2 regions of the Actinotalea sp. genome follow, and region 2 is predicted to be linked to the other one. Evidence: riboswitches for the same ligand, from Rfam matches in the RefSeq annotation. Region 2 holds a riboswitch; the other holds the start of a gene.

Region 1 (7,556 bases), on a different contig from region 2:
AGCTGGGCGCACTTGAGGCCGGGGATGTTCCACGCCTTGGAGGCGGAGGTCGCGGTGATCGTGTGCGCCGCGGTCGCCGCCGACACCGAGGCGTAGGGCACGTGCCGGTGCCCGGTGTGGACCAGGGGGGCGTGGATCTCGTCGGCGAACACCCGGGCGCCGTGCCGCTCGACGACGGCGCCGAGCGCGGCCAGCTCGTCGCGGGTGTGCACGCGGCCCGTCGGGTTGTGCGGGTTGACGAGGGTCACGAGGCCGCCGCCCGCCCCGAGCGCCGCGTCGATGGCCTCGAGGTCCAGGACGGGGCGTCCGCCGTCGGTGGTCATGGGGACCTGGACCACGTCGCGACCCCACTGCCGCGGGACGGTGAGGAAGGGCATGTAGGCGGGGGTGGGCACCACGACGGCGGAGCCCGGCCGCGAGAAGTGCTCGACGGCCACGTGCAGCGCCTCGAGCACGTCCGCCACGGGGTGCACCCAGCGGGCGGGCACGTCCCAGCCGTACCGTTGGTGGTGCCAGTCGGCGCAGGCCTGGGCCATGGCAGCGCGTGGCGCGGGCGGCAGGTAGCCCGTCAGGCCGTCGGTGACGGCCGCGACCGCAGCAGCGGTCACCGCCGGCGCGGTGCCGAGGTCGGACTCGGCAACCCACGCGGCGATCTCGGTGGTCACGGCCGTCCACTTGAGGCTGCCGCGCGCCCGCAGGTCGGCGGGGGTGAGCGCCTCGAGGCTGCGGGGGTCGAACGGCACGAGGGCGGGCGGTGACATCCCTCGACGGTACGCGAGCCGGGACACAGGGGACGGTTGGTACGAGTGGGTGAAAACGATACGCATCGACCGAGGTCCTTTGCGCAGATGTCCGGATTGTGTAACCCTGTCCTTGTCAACGACAAGGGCAAACCCATCGCGAGGTGGGGACGCAAAGCCATCGGGACCCACGTGGTCGGCCGGGCCAACCGAAAGACAGGACGCGCAGATGTCGCCTCACACCCTCACCCCCGGCCCCGTGCGTGACGCGCGCGGCAGCCTGCTGACCCCCTCCGAGGTCGCCAGCATGTTCCGCGTCGACCCCAAGACGGTCACGCGCTGGGCCAAGGCCGGCAAGCTCTCGGCCATCCGCACGCTCGGCGGGCACCGCCGCTACAGCGAGGCCGAGGTCCGCAGCCTGCTCGCCGGCGTCCCGGCGCCGCGCGGCCTGGCGGACTGACCGCCCCACGATCGACCCGTACGGCCCGTCGGCTCCGGCCGGCGGGCCGTCGCCGTTCCCGGGGTGCCCGACGGCGACGCTCGCCGGCCGGACCGGCCGCTGTGCCCCTCGGACGGCATGCCTCGGACGGCATGCCTCGGACGGCATGCCCCTCGGACGGCATGCACGTCGGTCGGCAGGCCCTCAGACGGTCGGGGCCGTCACGATCCGCACGCCCTGCTCGGCTGAGCGGATGATCGCGTGCGCCAGCTCCAGGGCGCGCCGTCCGGCCCGCGCGTGCACGGGCGGCGCCTCCCCGGCGCGCAGGGCCGCCAGCACGGCGTCGACGTGCCGGTCGAACGTCCGGTGGAAGCCGCGCGCCTCGTCGTCGAAGTACCCGGCCTGCCACACCCGGGCGGTCTCGTCACCCGCGAGCGACAGGCTGAACCGCCGCACGGTGTCCTCCACGACCACCCTGCCCAGCGTGCCGTTGACCTCGAGCCGGTGCGTGTCCGGGTAGGCGTACGACGAGTCGTAGGTGCCGAGCAGCGTGCCGACCCCGCCGCCCGCGAGCTCGAACGCGACGGCGACCGTCGTGAACGTGCCCGGCCGCGTCCCGTCGTACATCTGGGCCATCACGGAGGTGATCGGTCCGCAGAGGTGCTCGATCATGTCGAGCCCGTGCACCTGGGTCTCGATGAGGTTGCCGTGCGGGGACGTGCCCCAGTTGGGCTCGCCGCCGAACCGCCAGGTGACGAAGACGACGTCGCCGAGGGTGCCGTCGGCGATCGCGCGGTGCGCCAGCTGCACGGGCTCGGCGTAGCGGTGGTTGAGGTTGATGGAGAAGAACGTGCCGCGCTCCGACGCCGCGGCGAGCAGGGCGTCGGCCTCGGTCAGGTCGAAGACCAGCGGCTTCTCGACCAGCAGCGCCACCCCGGTGCCGAGCAGGTGCATCGTCGGGGCGAAGTGCGCCTCGTTGGGCAGGCACACGGTGACGAGGTCGGGCTGCTCCGTCGCGAGCATCGCGTCGACGTCCGTGTAAGGCGTCGCGCCGTAGGCGTGGGCGCGCGCCTCGGTACGCCCGGGGTCGCGCCCGGCGACGGCGCACAGCGTGGTGTCCTGGCGCTGGGCGAACAGGCGCGCGTGCTGCTCGCCCCAGGCGCCGGTGCCGACGACGGCGACCTTGAGCTGCTGCGCGTCCATGGGGGCGTCCTTCCGGGAGGGGCGGGTCGGGGCGTCCCGCCGGACCGGGGGGACACCCAGCACTCTCGCACGGTCGCGGGCGGGCGCTAGCGTTGCGGTGTCGCGAGGGGGCGAGATGGTGCCGGGGGCTGCGGTCGTCAGGGGCTGGGTGGCGCCAGCGGTGCGCCGGGTGCGACGCGAGGTGCAGTGGCGGCGGGCGGGGGACCTGCGGCTCTCCCGCGGCCCGCTCGACGGCCACGAGCACGCGGTGGCGGAGCACGCGACGCCCCTCGTGCGGGACCTGGCCGGGCTGGACCCCGTGCTGCAGCGTGGCAAGGCGGTCAACCTCGGCCTGGCCGCGGCGCGGCTCGACGGGCTGCTGGTGCGGCCGGGGCAGACGCTCTCGTTCTGGAAGCACGTGGGTGCGCCCACCCGCCGGCGCGGCTTCCGCGACGGGCTGGTGCTCGACCACGGCCGGCTGTCCCGGGGGGTGGGCGGCGGCATGTGCCAGGCGACGAACCTCCTCTACTGGATGACGCTGCACACGCCGCTGACGGTCACCGAGCGCTGGCGGCACAGCTACGACGTGTTCCCCGACGCCGGCCGCACGCAGCCGTTCGGCAGCGGCGCCACGTGCGCGTGGCCCGTCCTGGACCTGCAGGTGCGCAACGGGACGACGGCGACCTTCCGCCTCGACCTTCGGGTGACGGCGACGCACCTGGAGGGACGCTGGACGGCCGACGCCCCGGTGCCCTGGACGTACGAGCTCTACGAGGCGCACCACGTCATCACCCACGACGCCCCCGGGGTCTTCCTGCGGCACAACGTCGTGCGACGCCGGGTGCGGGACGCCGACGGGGTCGAGGTGGGCGACGAGCTGGTGGCCGCGAACCAGGCCCTCCTGATGTACCAGCCGTTCCTCGAGGCAGGCCGCTAGCGTGGCGCCATGCGGGTGGGGCACGTCACGACATGGCTGGTCATCGGCGCGTTCGTGGCCGGGTGCGGTGCTCAGACAGGTTCGCCGGGTGAACAGGCCCGGCTGGCCTGCGCGACGGCAGGGACAGTGCCAGTGATCGGTAGATCCGGCCAGGACTCCTCCTCCTTCAGCCCTGGCGTGGCTGCCGAGTGGGTCGACATCCTCCGGGGGGCCGCCGACACGGCTGCCGCGGCCGACCACGAGTACGACGGCCTGGCGCACGACCTGTCGGTCGTCCGGGACGACATGGCCGACGTCCGCGACGCGCTGGCCGCCGACAGCGCCATCGTCGGTGACGACCTGACCGCGATCGAGGGCGACATCGCGGCGCTCGTCGAGGCATGCCGGCGGATCGACGCCTCAGGCTGAAGAACTCCCGCGGGTGGGCACGGGGCGCGCGCTTCCCGCACGGGGTCGAGTGGCGCGACCACGCTGATGGCTGCGCTCAACCGGTCCGATCGACGGTCATCCCGTGTCGGATGGCCGCGTGGAGGGCCTCGGCGTCGATGCCGTCGAGGCGCCTGAACCTGATGCAGTACCCCGTGACGCTGGCTCTGCCGATCGAGGGGCCGTAGGTGCGCGCCAGGAAGGTCTTGTCGTCGAGACCGAGCACGTACACCGAGATGCCGGTGGTGTTCGCGCTGAGGCCGATGCGGTAGAAGTCCCGCGACGACCCGTCGGCGTAGTGGATGGTGGAGACGCCATAGCCGATGCTGGGGTTGGCCACGACCTTGCCACCCTCGTTGGTGCCGTCGTGGAACCACAGCCTGCACCCGGGGAACTCCGCCAGCATGCGCGCGTGAACCTGCCGCAGGTCGGCCTGCTTGGGCTCGGGTTGACGGTCGAGGTAGGCCTCGAGCAGCTCGTGGATGTCCATCGGGACAGACGCTAGCAACGGAGACGCTGGCCGAGGTCACAGCGGGCCGAGGGGTGCGGGGCGTGGCTGAGGCGGCGAGACCCCTCGCCCGCGTCCGCGTGCCGAGGACGTCAGGCGCGTTCGATGGCTGCTGTCACGAAGGGTGCGATCGCTGGGAGCCGGGCGGCCTCACCGAGGTGAACCCACCGGGCCAGATCGGTGGACCCGTCGCGTTCGTCGCGAAGGCTGCCGCCGACGACGCTGACGGGATAGCACAGCCGCACCGAGTGCAGCCGTTGGGTCTTCGACGGGATGGCCACCACGTCGCTGAAGACCGCGCACGGTCCATCGATCCGCACCGCCAACCCGGTCTCTTCGCCGAACTCCCGCGCGACCGTGTCCGCCGGGTGCTCACCGTGGTCGACGCCGCCTCCCGGCAGGGACCATGCCCCCGCGAAGTGCGACGTGGCGCTGGCCCTCACCAGCAGGACGCGGTCCTCGTCGATGGCCACGCCGTAGGCCGCGACTCTCTGAACCTCGGTGTGGTCGCTCATGACGGGAGCCTTGCACAGGCCGCCGTGCGAACGGTCGGCGTCACCGGGCGCCCACCGTGCAGCGGGCAGTCCGGCGTGGTGGTCGTCCGGAGGCTCAGGCCACGCCCTCGGCGGCGAGCGCGTCGGTGAGCAGCCCCACCAGGGCGTCGAGCTGCACGTCCGTGGACGAGGTGACGTCCTCGTCCCGCGCCCCGTCCAGCGCCCGGGCGGCCAGCCCCGACTTGCTGTCGATCAGCTCGGCGATCTTGGCGTCGATGGTCTGTGCCGCGATGATCCGCCACGCGGTGACGGGCTCGGCCTGGCCGATCCGGTGGATCCGGTCGATGGCCTGGGTCTGCTCGGCGTCGGTCCAGGACAGCTCGGCCAGCACCATGTTCGAGGCGACCTGGAGGTTCAGCCCCACGCCCGCCGCCATGAGGGAGCACACCACGATCGACACGTCAGGGTCGTTGACGAACGCGGCGATGTTCTTCTCGCGCACCGTGCGCGTCTGGTCGCCGCGGATCGAGGCGTAGCGGATGCCGCGATCGGCGAAGGTCTGCTCTGCCTGATCCATCACGTCGACGTGCTTGGCGAAGAACACCACCTTGCCGACGCTGCGGGCGAGCTGCGCGGCGTAGTCGGCGGCCGGACCGGCCTTGGCCTGGCCGATCCGGCGGACCATCGTGAACACGTTCTCGCCACCGGTCTGCGAGCTCGAGTCCTTGAGCTCCGCCGCCGCCACCCGGCGAGCGAGCTCATGGTCGACACCGTCCACCACGCCGCCGCCGGTGCGAAATTCCACGGCGGACCGGTAGCGACCGACCAGCCGGCGGGCGAGCGCGGCCTCGGCGGCACGGATCGAGCGGCCGGCCGCGCCGTCGAGCTCGACCGGCAGGTCCGCCACCCGGCGGGCGGGGATGTCGGCGACCACGTCGACCTTGCGGCGGCGCACGATGCCCATGTCGATCACGCTGGCCCGCGCGGCCGCGGAGAACCCCGGGTCGGCCGGGGTGAGCCCGGTGTCCTCGAGGGCGGTCTGCAGCGCGCCGAGCGGCTTCGTGTCGTCGATCCAGCCGAGGAACTGCCAGATCGCCCGGAAGTCCTCGATGTCGTTGATCAGCGGGGTGCCGGTGAGCGCCATCAGCAGCGGCCGGGCGGCGCGCTCGCGGATCCGCTCGGAGAGCGCGAGGACGTGCTGGGAGCGCTGGGAGCCCTTGTTCTTGATGAAGTGCGCCTCGTCGACGACCATGCCGCGGAAGCCGAGGTCGCCGAGCCAGCCGACGTGCCGGTCCAGGAGCTCGTAGTTCACGATCACGATGTCCGCGAACCCGTCGACCCGGTCGCCGTCGCCGTGGACCACCGTGGACCGCCGCTGCGGCGTCCACAGGCCGACCTCGTGCGCCCAGTTCGTCTTCACCACGTTGGGCACCACGACCAGCAGCGGGTAGGCGTCGGCCACCTGGGCGGCGAGCAGCGCCTGGGCGGTCTTGCCGAGCCCGGGCTCGTCGGCGAGCAGGAACGTGCGATGGCCGCGGGCCGTGGCCGCGACGACCTGGGCCTGGTGCGGCATCAGCTCCCGGCCGTGGGGAACGGGCACGGAGCGGGCCTCGGGCAGCGCCATGCAGGCGGGAGCGCCGGTGGCGGCGTGCTCGAAGGACCGGAAGAGCGGCTCGAGCAGCTCCCACCCGGCAAGTCGGCGCGCCCGCGTGGCGATCCGTGCGGCCGCGGCCTCGAAGTCCGGAGCGAGGAACGGGTTCGCGAGCTGGCGCGAGACCACCGACCGGGGCACCACCTGGGTCTCGGCGCCGGGCGCCGGTGCGGCCGGCGCGGCGGGTGCTGGCTCCTCGGGCGGCTCCAGCCCGCCGGCGCGCATCAGGGTCGCCTTGAAGGCTCGCGCGGCGTCGGAGACCCTGGCGTCCTCGGCGAGCAGCTCGAGCAGCGAGGTGTCGCGGGCAGCGGTCCTGGCCAGCAGGGTCGCCACCCCGTCGAGGCGCTTGAGCTGGTTGGCGCGCCGCGACTCGGTCGGGCCACCGTCGGCCATCACCCGGGCGCGCTCCTCGCGCACGAGAAGCGCCACGACCTGGAACTTCGTGCGCACCACCGGACGCGTCGGCGGTCGCTGCACGGCGTTGTCGACCTCGCGGGCCACCTCGGCGAGCACCGGGATGATCCCCTGCTCGGCGGGACGCGGGGCGCGGCGGCGCTGGGCGCCGACGTCAGGGCGCGCGCCACCGGACCCACGTTGGCCTGGTCGTGCCACATCTCCTCCTTCGCAGCCTCCGCCGCGTCCACCGGCGTGAGCGCCGATCGGACTGCCGCGGTGAGCAGCGGTCCCGTCGGTACGCCTCGGCGAGCAGTCCTCGCACCTCGACGTCGTGGGGGAACGTCGTCCCGCGACCACTCCAACCCCGCACGTGCAGAGCACGCCCGAGCAACGCCTCACCCGGCGAGCGTCGTGGCGACGACGGGCGCTGGTGATCACCCGGCGCCGCTGCTCGCCCCGCTGTGGCCCGCACGTGGCGCGGATCGACGTCTCCGCAGGTCAGACGGTGCCCGCGATAGGATTCGAACCTACGACCTTCTGCTCCGGAGGCAGACGCTCTATCCCCTGAGCTACGCGGGCCGGGGCGGTGCACGAGACTACCAGCCCGCCGGACGCCCCACCGCGCCGTCGTCGTCGGCGCCCGTCAGGATGCGCAGCGGGCCCTCGGCCGCCGTCGGCACCTCGAACCCGTCGATGTACGCCTCCGCCAGCCCGTCCGGGAGCACGAGGTCGTGCGGCCCCGTGTTGCGACGCGACGCGACGCGTCCCAGGGCCACCGCGCGC
Region 2 (7,556 bases):
GCATCATCGCCGGCGTGCAGCGCCGCACGGACCTGCTCGACGCGGTCATCCTGCCCGTGGGCACCGCGCGCGCCGACTTCGCGTTCACGGCCCTGGAGCAGGCGCACGGCACCATCGCGGTGGGCGCCGGCCCGGTGTTCGACGCGCAGGCCGCGCTCGCGCTCGACCCGACCACGCCGGAGGCGATCACGGTCGAGGTCCCCCCGCCGCCGTCGGCCCTGCGCCAGAGCGTCCAGGCGGACATCAACGCGATCTTCCTGGCGCTGGGGGCGGTGGCCCTGCTGGTCGGCGGGCTGGGCATCGCCAACGTCACGCTGCTGTCGGTGCGCGAGCGGGTCGGCGAGATCGGCCTGCGCCGGGCGCTCGGCGCCAAGAGGTCCGACATCGGCAACCAGTTCCTCGTCGAGTCCGGCGTGATCGGCCTGCTCGGCGGGCTCATCGGGGCGGCGCTCGGGGTGTTCGTGGTGGTCGCCGTGTCCCTGGCCAAGGAGTGGACGCCCCTGCTCGACACGTGGGTGGTGCTCGCCGCCGCCCTGCTCGGCGGGGTGATCGGGCTCGCCGCGGGGACCTACCCCGCGCTCAAGGCTGCCGGGATCGAGCCCATCACCGCGCTGCGCGGCGGGACGTAGGCCGCACGGCGGGCCGGGCCGACGCCGCCGTCAGCGCCCGTACTCGACGAGCTGGAACCGGTCGTTGGGCACCATGAGGTGGTAGCGGCCGTCGAGCCGGGTCAGCTCGCCCGTCACGTCGCCGTCGGCTCCGGGGACGACCACGGGGACCGACGTCTCCTCCTCGGGCAGGTCGAGCGCGTCGACGCCCAGCGCGACGCCGTAGTGGTCCTCGATCGCCGCCACCGTGCGCTGGTTCGCCACGATGCCGGCCTGCAGGAAGGCGACCCCGCCCAGCGCCGCGAAGAGCAGCGGCAGGCCGAACACGCCGACCGCCGCGACGGGCCAGCGACGTTGCAGGGCGTTGAGGGAGTCGATGCCGAGGTTGTCGACCTTGCCGGCCGCGGAGGCCGGGACGGCGATGCAGAAGAACATCACCCCGAACAACCCCGTCGCGACCCAGAACCACGGGACCTCGGTGACCACTGCCGCTGCGACGCCGTCCATGTGCTGCTCCCCCTGAGTGCCGCGCCGACGGTGGGCCGCACCCGGCGACGCGTCGACCGGTCCTCTGCCCGGGACCGTGCTCCGCATCCTGCCACCCGACGACCGGCGGGCGCAGCGCTGCGTGACCTCGGCGGCACGACCACGCCTACGTCGCCTCGTCGTACCGCTCGACCACGCAGACGTCGAGCGCGAAGTCCACCGGGAACCTGCCGAAGAGCAGCCGGCCCGCCTCCGCCGCGGCCGCCCGCACGGCGTCGACCACCTCGTCGGTGCGGTCCGCCGGCGCGTGCACGATGACCTCGTCGTGCAGGAAGAACACCAGGTGCGGGCGCCCGTCCATCCGCAGCAGGCGCCGCCGCAGCGCCGCCATCCAGCACAGCGCCCACTCCGCTGCGGTGCCCTGGACCACGAAGTTGCGCGTGAAGCGGCCCCAGTCCCGCCGACGTCGCCGGGCCTCGCGGGCGTCGTCCGCCTCGGCGCCCTCCGTCGCAGCGGCCAGCACCAGCGCCTGCCACGTCGCTCCGGGAACGGGCGAGGACCGGCCGAGCCAGGTGGAGACCACCTCACCGCGCTCCCCGGCGCGCGCGGCGTCCTCGACGAGCGCGACCGCGCGCGGGAAGGCCCGGGTGAGCTGGGGCATGAGTGCGGCGCTGGCCCCCGTGGTGGCGCCGTAGATGGCGCCGAGCATGGCGACCTTCGCGTGCTGGCGGGTCTCGACGATCCCGGCGTCGACGACCCCCTGGTAGAGGTCAGCCGCTCGGCCCGCCGCGGCCATCGCGCCGTCGGCCGACATCGCGGCGAGCACGCGCGGCTCGACCTGCGCCGCGTCGGCGACCACGAACCGCCAGCCGGGGTCGGCCTGCACCGCCGCGCGGACCTCCTTGGGCAGCTGGAGGGCGCCGCCTCCGCTGGACGCCCACCGGCCGGTGACCACACCACCGGGCACGTAGTCGGGCCGGAACCGACCGTCGGCTGCCCAGGCCTCCATCCACGCCCAGCCGTTGGCGCTGAGCAGCCGGGCGAGCTTCTTGTACTCGAGCAGGGGCGCGGTCACCGGATGGACCAGCTCGCGCAGCTCGTGCACGCGCGTGGACGTCACGTCGAGCCCCGCCGAGCGCAGCGCGCGCAGCAGGTCCGGCTGCGAGTCCGGGTTGAGGCCCGGCTGACCGAGCGCGGTGCGGACCTGCTCGACGAGCTGCTCGAGCCGCGCGGGGCGCCGGCCGGCGGGCTGGCGAGGGCCGAGCAGTCGGGTCAGCAGGGCGTCGTGCTCGGCGGCCACCCACGGCAGGCCGTCGTGGTGCATCTCGGCGGCGATGAGCGCGCCGGTGGACTCGGCCGCGAGCAGCAGGCGCAGGCGGCCCGGCTCGGCGGACCCCGCGACGGCGGCCAGCTGGCGGGTCAGCTCGGCGAGGGGGCCGGGGTCCGCGGCCGCCCGTGGTGCGCCGTCGCTCCCGGCGGGGGGCGTCGCCGCGCGGGCCGGGTCGCTCGAGCCGGTGAGGAAGGCGTCGTCGAACAGGCTGTCGACCCCGTCCGCGGGGCGCACCGGGCGCACGGGGGTGGTCGGCTCGTCCCACGGGCCGTCTGGCGCGACGGCGAGCTCCGAGCCGGCGGTGCGGGCGCTGCGGCGCAGGATGGCGTGGCACAGGCGCAGGTCGTGGGCGCGCTCGACCCGGACGCCTGCCGCGAGCAGCTGCGGGTAGCGGCGCGCCGTGTCGTCCCACACCCAGCGCGGCCGGTCCGCCTCGCGCGCGGCGACGGCTGCGGGCAGGTCGGGCACCGGGAGCTCGGCGCGGCCGAGCGGGGCGCCGTCGTCCGAGCACTCCTGGAGCACGACGACGCCCGGCCGCGCTGCGTCGTCGTGCACGAGGATCCAGGACACGGTCCATTGTCGCGGGCCGGACCGACACGCCTCGCCGGTCGCGCCAGCACCGCCGCTCACCGCCGCTCAGTCGGCCCGGCGTCCCGCGTCCTCGTGGAGCGCGACGAAGATCGAGTACGGGGTGCCGTCGGGATCGGCCGGCAGGTCGGCGAGCTCCTGCAGCAGGGCTCCGAACCTGCGCTGGGCCTCCGCCCACGCCGCCGGGCTCAGCCGCACGCCGAGCCGAGCTGTCGCCACCGTCGCCGGGTCCGCCTCGGCGACCTCCTCGAGGAAGGTCTCGATGAGCACGCGGTCCTGCCCCTGCGGCATCGGGGTGCGCCAGGACTTGCGGGTCGCCAGGTACGGCACCTCGCGCGCACCCCGGGCGCCGCGCCGCTCGGGCTGGGCGGTGAGGAAGCCCCGCGCGGCCAGCGTGCGCACGTGGTGGTAGGTGGTGGCCGGGTCCTTGCCCAGCCGACGCGCGATCTCGCGGTTGGTCCGAGCCTCGTCGAGGCACAGCCGCAGGATGCGCATCCGCAGCACCGAGGCGAGCGCGCGGGCGTCCGCCTCGGCATCGGCCTGCGCGGCGGCGCGCTCCCGCTCGGGGTCGGGAGGTGGTGCACCGCCGGGAGCCCGGCCGGCGGGGACCGGTGCGTCGTGCGCCGAGGTGGCCATGCCGCGATCCTACGACCGATTGACATTGCCCAATCGCTTCGCCATGCTGCCCGGGTGGACCCAGCCCCCGCCCGTCCCCCCTCGCTCGCCCGGCACCCCGACTTCCGGCGGCTGTGGGTGGGCGACGGGCTCGGCCAGCTCGGGGCCCAGCTCACCGCGTTCGCGCTGCCCGTCTACGCCGTGGTGCACCTGGATGCCAGCGCCGGCCAGATGGGCGCCCTCACCGCTGCCGAGTCCGCGGCCTTCCTGCTCATCGGGCTCCCGGCCGGGGCATGGGTGGACCGGATGCGCAAGCGGCGCACGCTCGTGGTCGCGGACCTGGTGCGGGCCGCGGTGCTGGCGGTCGTCGTGGCGGCCGCCCTCACCGGGCACGCGTCGATGCCCCTGCTCTACGGCGCGGGGCTGGTGCTCAGCGCCGCGACCGTCTTCTTCGACGTGGCGCACCAGAGCTACGTCCCGGGTCTCGTGGGCCTGGCGCGGATCGTCGAGGGCAACGCCAAGCTCCAGGCGACGGCGTCCGTGGCGCAGGTCGCCGGCCCGGCGCTCGGCGGGATGCTGCTGCGGTTCGTCGCAGCTCCGCTCCTCATCGCCGTCACCGTCGTGACCTATGTGACCTCGGCACTCGCCGTCGGGCGGATCCGGGCCGTCGAGACGCTGCCGTCACCGGCGGACCGGCGGCCGCTGCGCACAGAGATCGCCGAGGGGCTCCGGTTCGTCGTGCACCAGCCGCTGCTGCGCCGGATCGTCGCGTGCACGTCGATCGGCAACCTCGGCGGCGCCGTCGGCGGGGCGCTCACCGTCCTCTACGCCCTGCGGGTGCTCGGCCTCGACGAGGTCGCGCTCGGCGTCGTCTTCTCCGCGTCGTCGATCGGCGGGCTGGCGGGTGCCGTGCTCGCCGACCGCGTGGCGCGCCTCATCGGCGAGGGCCGGTCCATCCCGGTCAGCGCGCTGCTGTTCCCGGTCGCCTTCGCCCTGACGCCCCTGGCGGCACCCCTGGCCGGTGCCGGCGTGCCGGCGCAGCTGACGCTCGTGGTCGGCGGCGTCCTGTTCAGCTTCGGCGTCGTCGTCTACAACGTCGCGCAGGTGAGCTTCCGTCAGCGCCTGTGCCCGCCCGCCCTGCTGGGGCGGATGAACGCCTCGGTGCGGTTCATCGTCTGGGGCACGCTGCCCCTCGGCGGGCTGCTGGGCGGGTGGCTCGGCACGCACCTGGGCGTGGTGCCCACGCTGTGGGTGGCGGTGGGGCTCACGGCGGCCTCGGCGCTGCCGGTGGTCTTCTCGCCGCTGATGCGGATGCGCGACCTCGCCGTGCCCGACAGCGCCCAGCCGGGACGCGCCGAGCCGGAACTCTCCGCGCACGACGACGTCGCGCGGTGACCGCACCCGTCAGAGGTCGTACCGCACGACGAACGGTGCGTGGTCGCTGAAGCGCTCGGCGTAGCTCGCGGCACGGTCCACCGTCGCCTCCCGCGCGAGCTCCGCCAGCCCCGGGGTCGCGACCTGGTAGTCGATCCGCCAGCCGGCGTCGTTGTCGAAGGCCTGCCCGCGCCAGGACCACCACGTGTACGGGCCCGGCACGTCGCCGGCCAGGGCGCGCCCGAGGTCGACCCACCCCTGGTCGGCGAACCAGCCGTCGAGGTAGGCCCGCTCGCGCGGCAGGCAACCGGCGGCCCCGCGGTTGCCGTGCGAGTTCTTGAGGTCGGCGTCCGTGTGCGCGATGTTGAGGTCGCCGCCGACGACGGCGTGCGCGCCGGCCGACCGCAGCGCGGCCAGGCGGGCGGTCACCAGGTCGAGGAAGGCGTACTTCTCGTCCATCGAGGGCGTCTGCGCCGTGCCCGAGTGGAGGTACGTCGAGACGACGGTGAGCGTGCCGCCGCCGGGCAGCTCGAGGTCGGCCTCGACCCAGCGGCCCGAGTTGGTGGCCACGCCGTGGTCGAGCCCGATGCGCACGGCGCTCATCGGCAGCCGGGAGGCGATCGCCACGCCGGCGCGCCCCTTGGTCATCGACTCGCTGTGCGCGAGATCCCAGGCCGGCGGCGTGAGGAGCTCGCCCACCATCTCGTCGGGGGCCCGCACCTCCTGCAGCAGCACGACGTCGGGCTGACGGACGGCGAGCCAGTCGGCCATGCCGCGACGGAAGGCCGCGCGGATGCCGTTGACGTTGACGGTCGCGATGGTGAGCACCGCGTCATCCAACCCCATCCCGCCGACGACGACGGACGCCGCCCAGTCCGTGGGGACTGCGCGGCGTCGGTCGACGCACCACCCGACGCGCCGGCGGTCGGGCCGTCGGTGCGGTCGCCAGCGGGCCGGTGCTGCGCGGACGCCCGCGCTCAGTGCTGCGCTGACGCCTGGGACGGGACGGCGCCGAGCAGGCCGCGGATCTCGCGCTCGGAGAAGCGGCGGTGCCCGCCGAGCGTGCGCACCGTGGAGATCTTGCCCGCGTCGGCCCAGCGCGTCACCGTCTTGGGGTCCACGCGGAAGAGCATCGCGACCTCGCCGGGTGTGAGCAGGGCCTCGACGGTCGCCGTGGTGACGGGACGGTGCGGAGCAGGAATGGTGCGCATGAAGGATTCCCCTAAGTCGTTCGGTAGCTGGGCTGCCCACGTGGGGCCCCTTGGCTTTGCGTCCCCGCCTCACGGCGAGTTTGCCCTTGTCGCTGACAGGAGGCCCTCCGGGTGTCCGGCGTGGCCTCCACATCTGACATCGGGCGCAAACCGGACATCCTTGAGGAAGTTCTGGTGTGACCTGCGTCACATCTCGCACGACGCGAGGCGACCGCCCTGACGTCGCTGCGCCGGCCGCCCCCGGTGGGGCGGCCGGCGCGGACGCGTGGGTGCTCCGCTCAGGCGGGCAGGGGGACCTGGGTCGGCACGACGGCGAGCAGGGTGCGGATCTCCCGCTCGGAGAACCGGCGGTGGCCCCCGAGGGTGCGCACCGTCGTGATCTTGCCGGCGTTGGCCCAGCGGGTCACCGTCTTGGGGTCGACCCGGAACATCTGGGCGACCTCGTTGGGGGTCAGCAGCGGGTCGATGTCCACCGCCGGCACCGGACGGCGAGCCGTGGGCGCGGCCGACGCGGCGACGGGGGCAGGGGGGAGCTGCGACGCGGGACGCAGGGTCGCGAGCGGGCGTCGCTGTGAAGGCGTGGTGCTCTGCATGGGGATGCCTCTCGTCGTTCGGCAGCTGGGCTGCCCCGTCGGGCCCCTGGCTTTGCGTCCCCGCCTCGCGGCGGGTTTGCCCTTGTCGTTGACCGAAGGCCCCGACCGGACGAACCCGGCGAAGCCTTCACACCAGACATCGGGCGCAAACCGGACATGCTTGAGGCAGGCCTTGTGTGATCTGGATCACATCGGAGGGCCGGGTGGGGGCCACCGTGGCACCCGCCCGCGCCGGGTCAAGGCCCGGGCCTGGGCCGAACCCACCGCTGCCGGCTCAGCCGACGGCGCGCTCCGCGGCCTCGACGACGTTGGCCAGCAGCATCGCGCGGGTCATGGGGCCCACCCCGCCGGGGTTGGGCGAGAGCCACGCGGCCACGTCGGCGACGCCGGCCTCGACGTCACCGACGAGCCGCGCCCGGCCGCCGGCCGGGTCGGCGACGCGCGACACCCCGACGTCGAGCACCACGGCTCCCGGCTTGACGTCGGCGGCCCGGACGATCCCCGGCACCCCCGCCGCCGCCACGACGACGTCCGCCGTGCGCAGGTGGGCGCCGAGGTCTGCCGTCCCGGTGTGCGTCAGCGTGACCGTCGCGTTGTGCTCGCGCCGCGTGAGCAGCAGGCCGATCGACCGGCCCACCGTGGTCCCGCGGCCCACGACGACGACGTGCCGGCCCGCCACCGAGATCCCGTACCGCGCGAGCAGCTCGAGGATCCCGCGCGGGGTGCACGGCAGCGGCGAGGTGACCGGCTC

The links. A riboswitch is a leader RNA that binds a small molecule or an ion and turns the genes downstream of it on or off. The one in region 2 is predicted to bind cyclic di-GMP.
Region 1: another riboswitch for cyclic di-GMP. It lies ahead of PKY62_RS06000 (BldC family transcriptional regulator); the one in region 2 lies ahead of PKY62_RS00475 (BldC family transcriptional regulator).

What each region holds. Positions count from the first base shown of each region.
Region 1 covers NZ_DAORSQ010000037.1:959-8,514, reverse strand. The annotation lists gene PKY62_RS06005 (MalY/PatB family protein) at 1-761, opposite strand, end outside; cyclic di-GMP riboswitch class I at 878-953, shown strand; gene PKY62_RS06000 (BldC family transcriptional regulator) at 970-1,200, shown strand; gene PKY62_RS05995 (Gfo/Idh/MocA family protein) at 1,384-2,382, opposite strand; gene PKY62_RS05990 (VanW family protein) at 2,498-3,298, shown strand; gene PKY62_RS05985 (hypothetical protein) at 3,308-3,706, shown strand; gene PKY62_RS05980 (DUF1801 domain-containing protein) at 3,783-4,214, opposite strand; gene PKY62_RS05975 (NUDIX hydrolase) at 4,325-4,747, opposite strand; gene PKY62_RS05970 (DEAD/DEAH box helicase) at 4,842-6,989, opposite strand; tRNA gene PKY62_RS05965 (tRNA-Arg) at 7,280-7,352, opposite strand; gene PKY62_RS05960 (P-loop nucleotide/nucleoside kinase family protein) at 7,370-7,556, opposite strand, start outside.
Region 2 covers NZ_DAORSQ010000002.1:16,973-24,528, reverse strand. The annotation lists gene PKY62_RS00505 (ABC transporter permease) at 1-629, shown strand, start outside; gene PKY62_RS00500 (hypothetical protein) at 660-1,115, opposite strand; gene PKY62_RS00495 (bifunctional 3'-5' exonuclease/DNA polymerase) at 1,261-2,994, opposite strand; gene PKY62_RS00490 (ArsR/SmtB family transcription factor) at 3,061-3,648, opposite strand; gene PKY62_RS00485 (MFS transporter) at 3,703-5,022, shown strand; gene PKY62_RS00480 (exodeoxyribonuclease III) at 5,032-5,847, opposite strand; gene PKY62_RS00475 (BldC family transcriptional regulator) at 5,979-6,212, opposite strand; cyclic di-GMP riboswitch class I at 6,232-6,307, opposite strand; gene PKY62_RS00470 (BldC family transcriptional regulator) at 6,491-6,694, opposite strand; cyclic di-GMP riboswitch class I at 6,823-6,896, opposite strand; gene PKY62_RS00465 (bifunctional methylenetetrahydrofolate dehydrogenase/methenyltetrahydrofolate cyclohydrolase) at 7,080-7,556, opposite strand, start outside.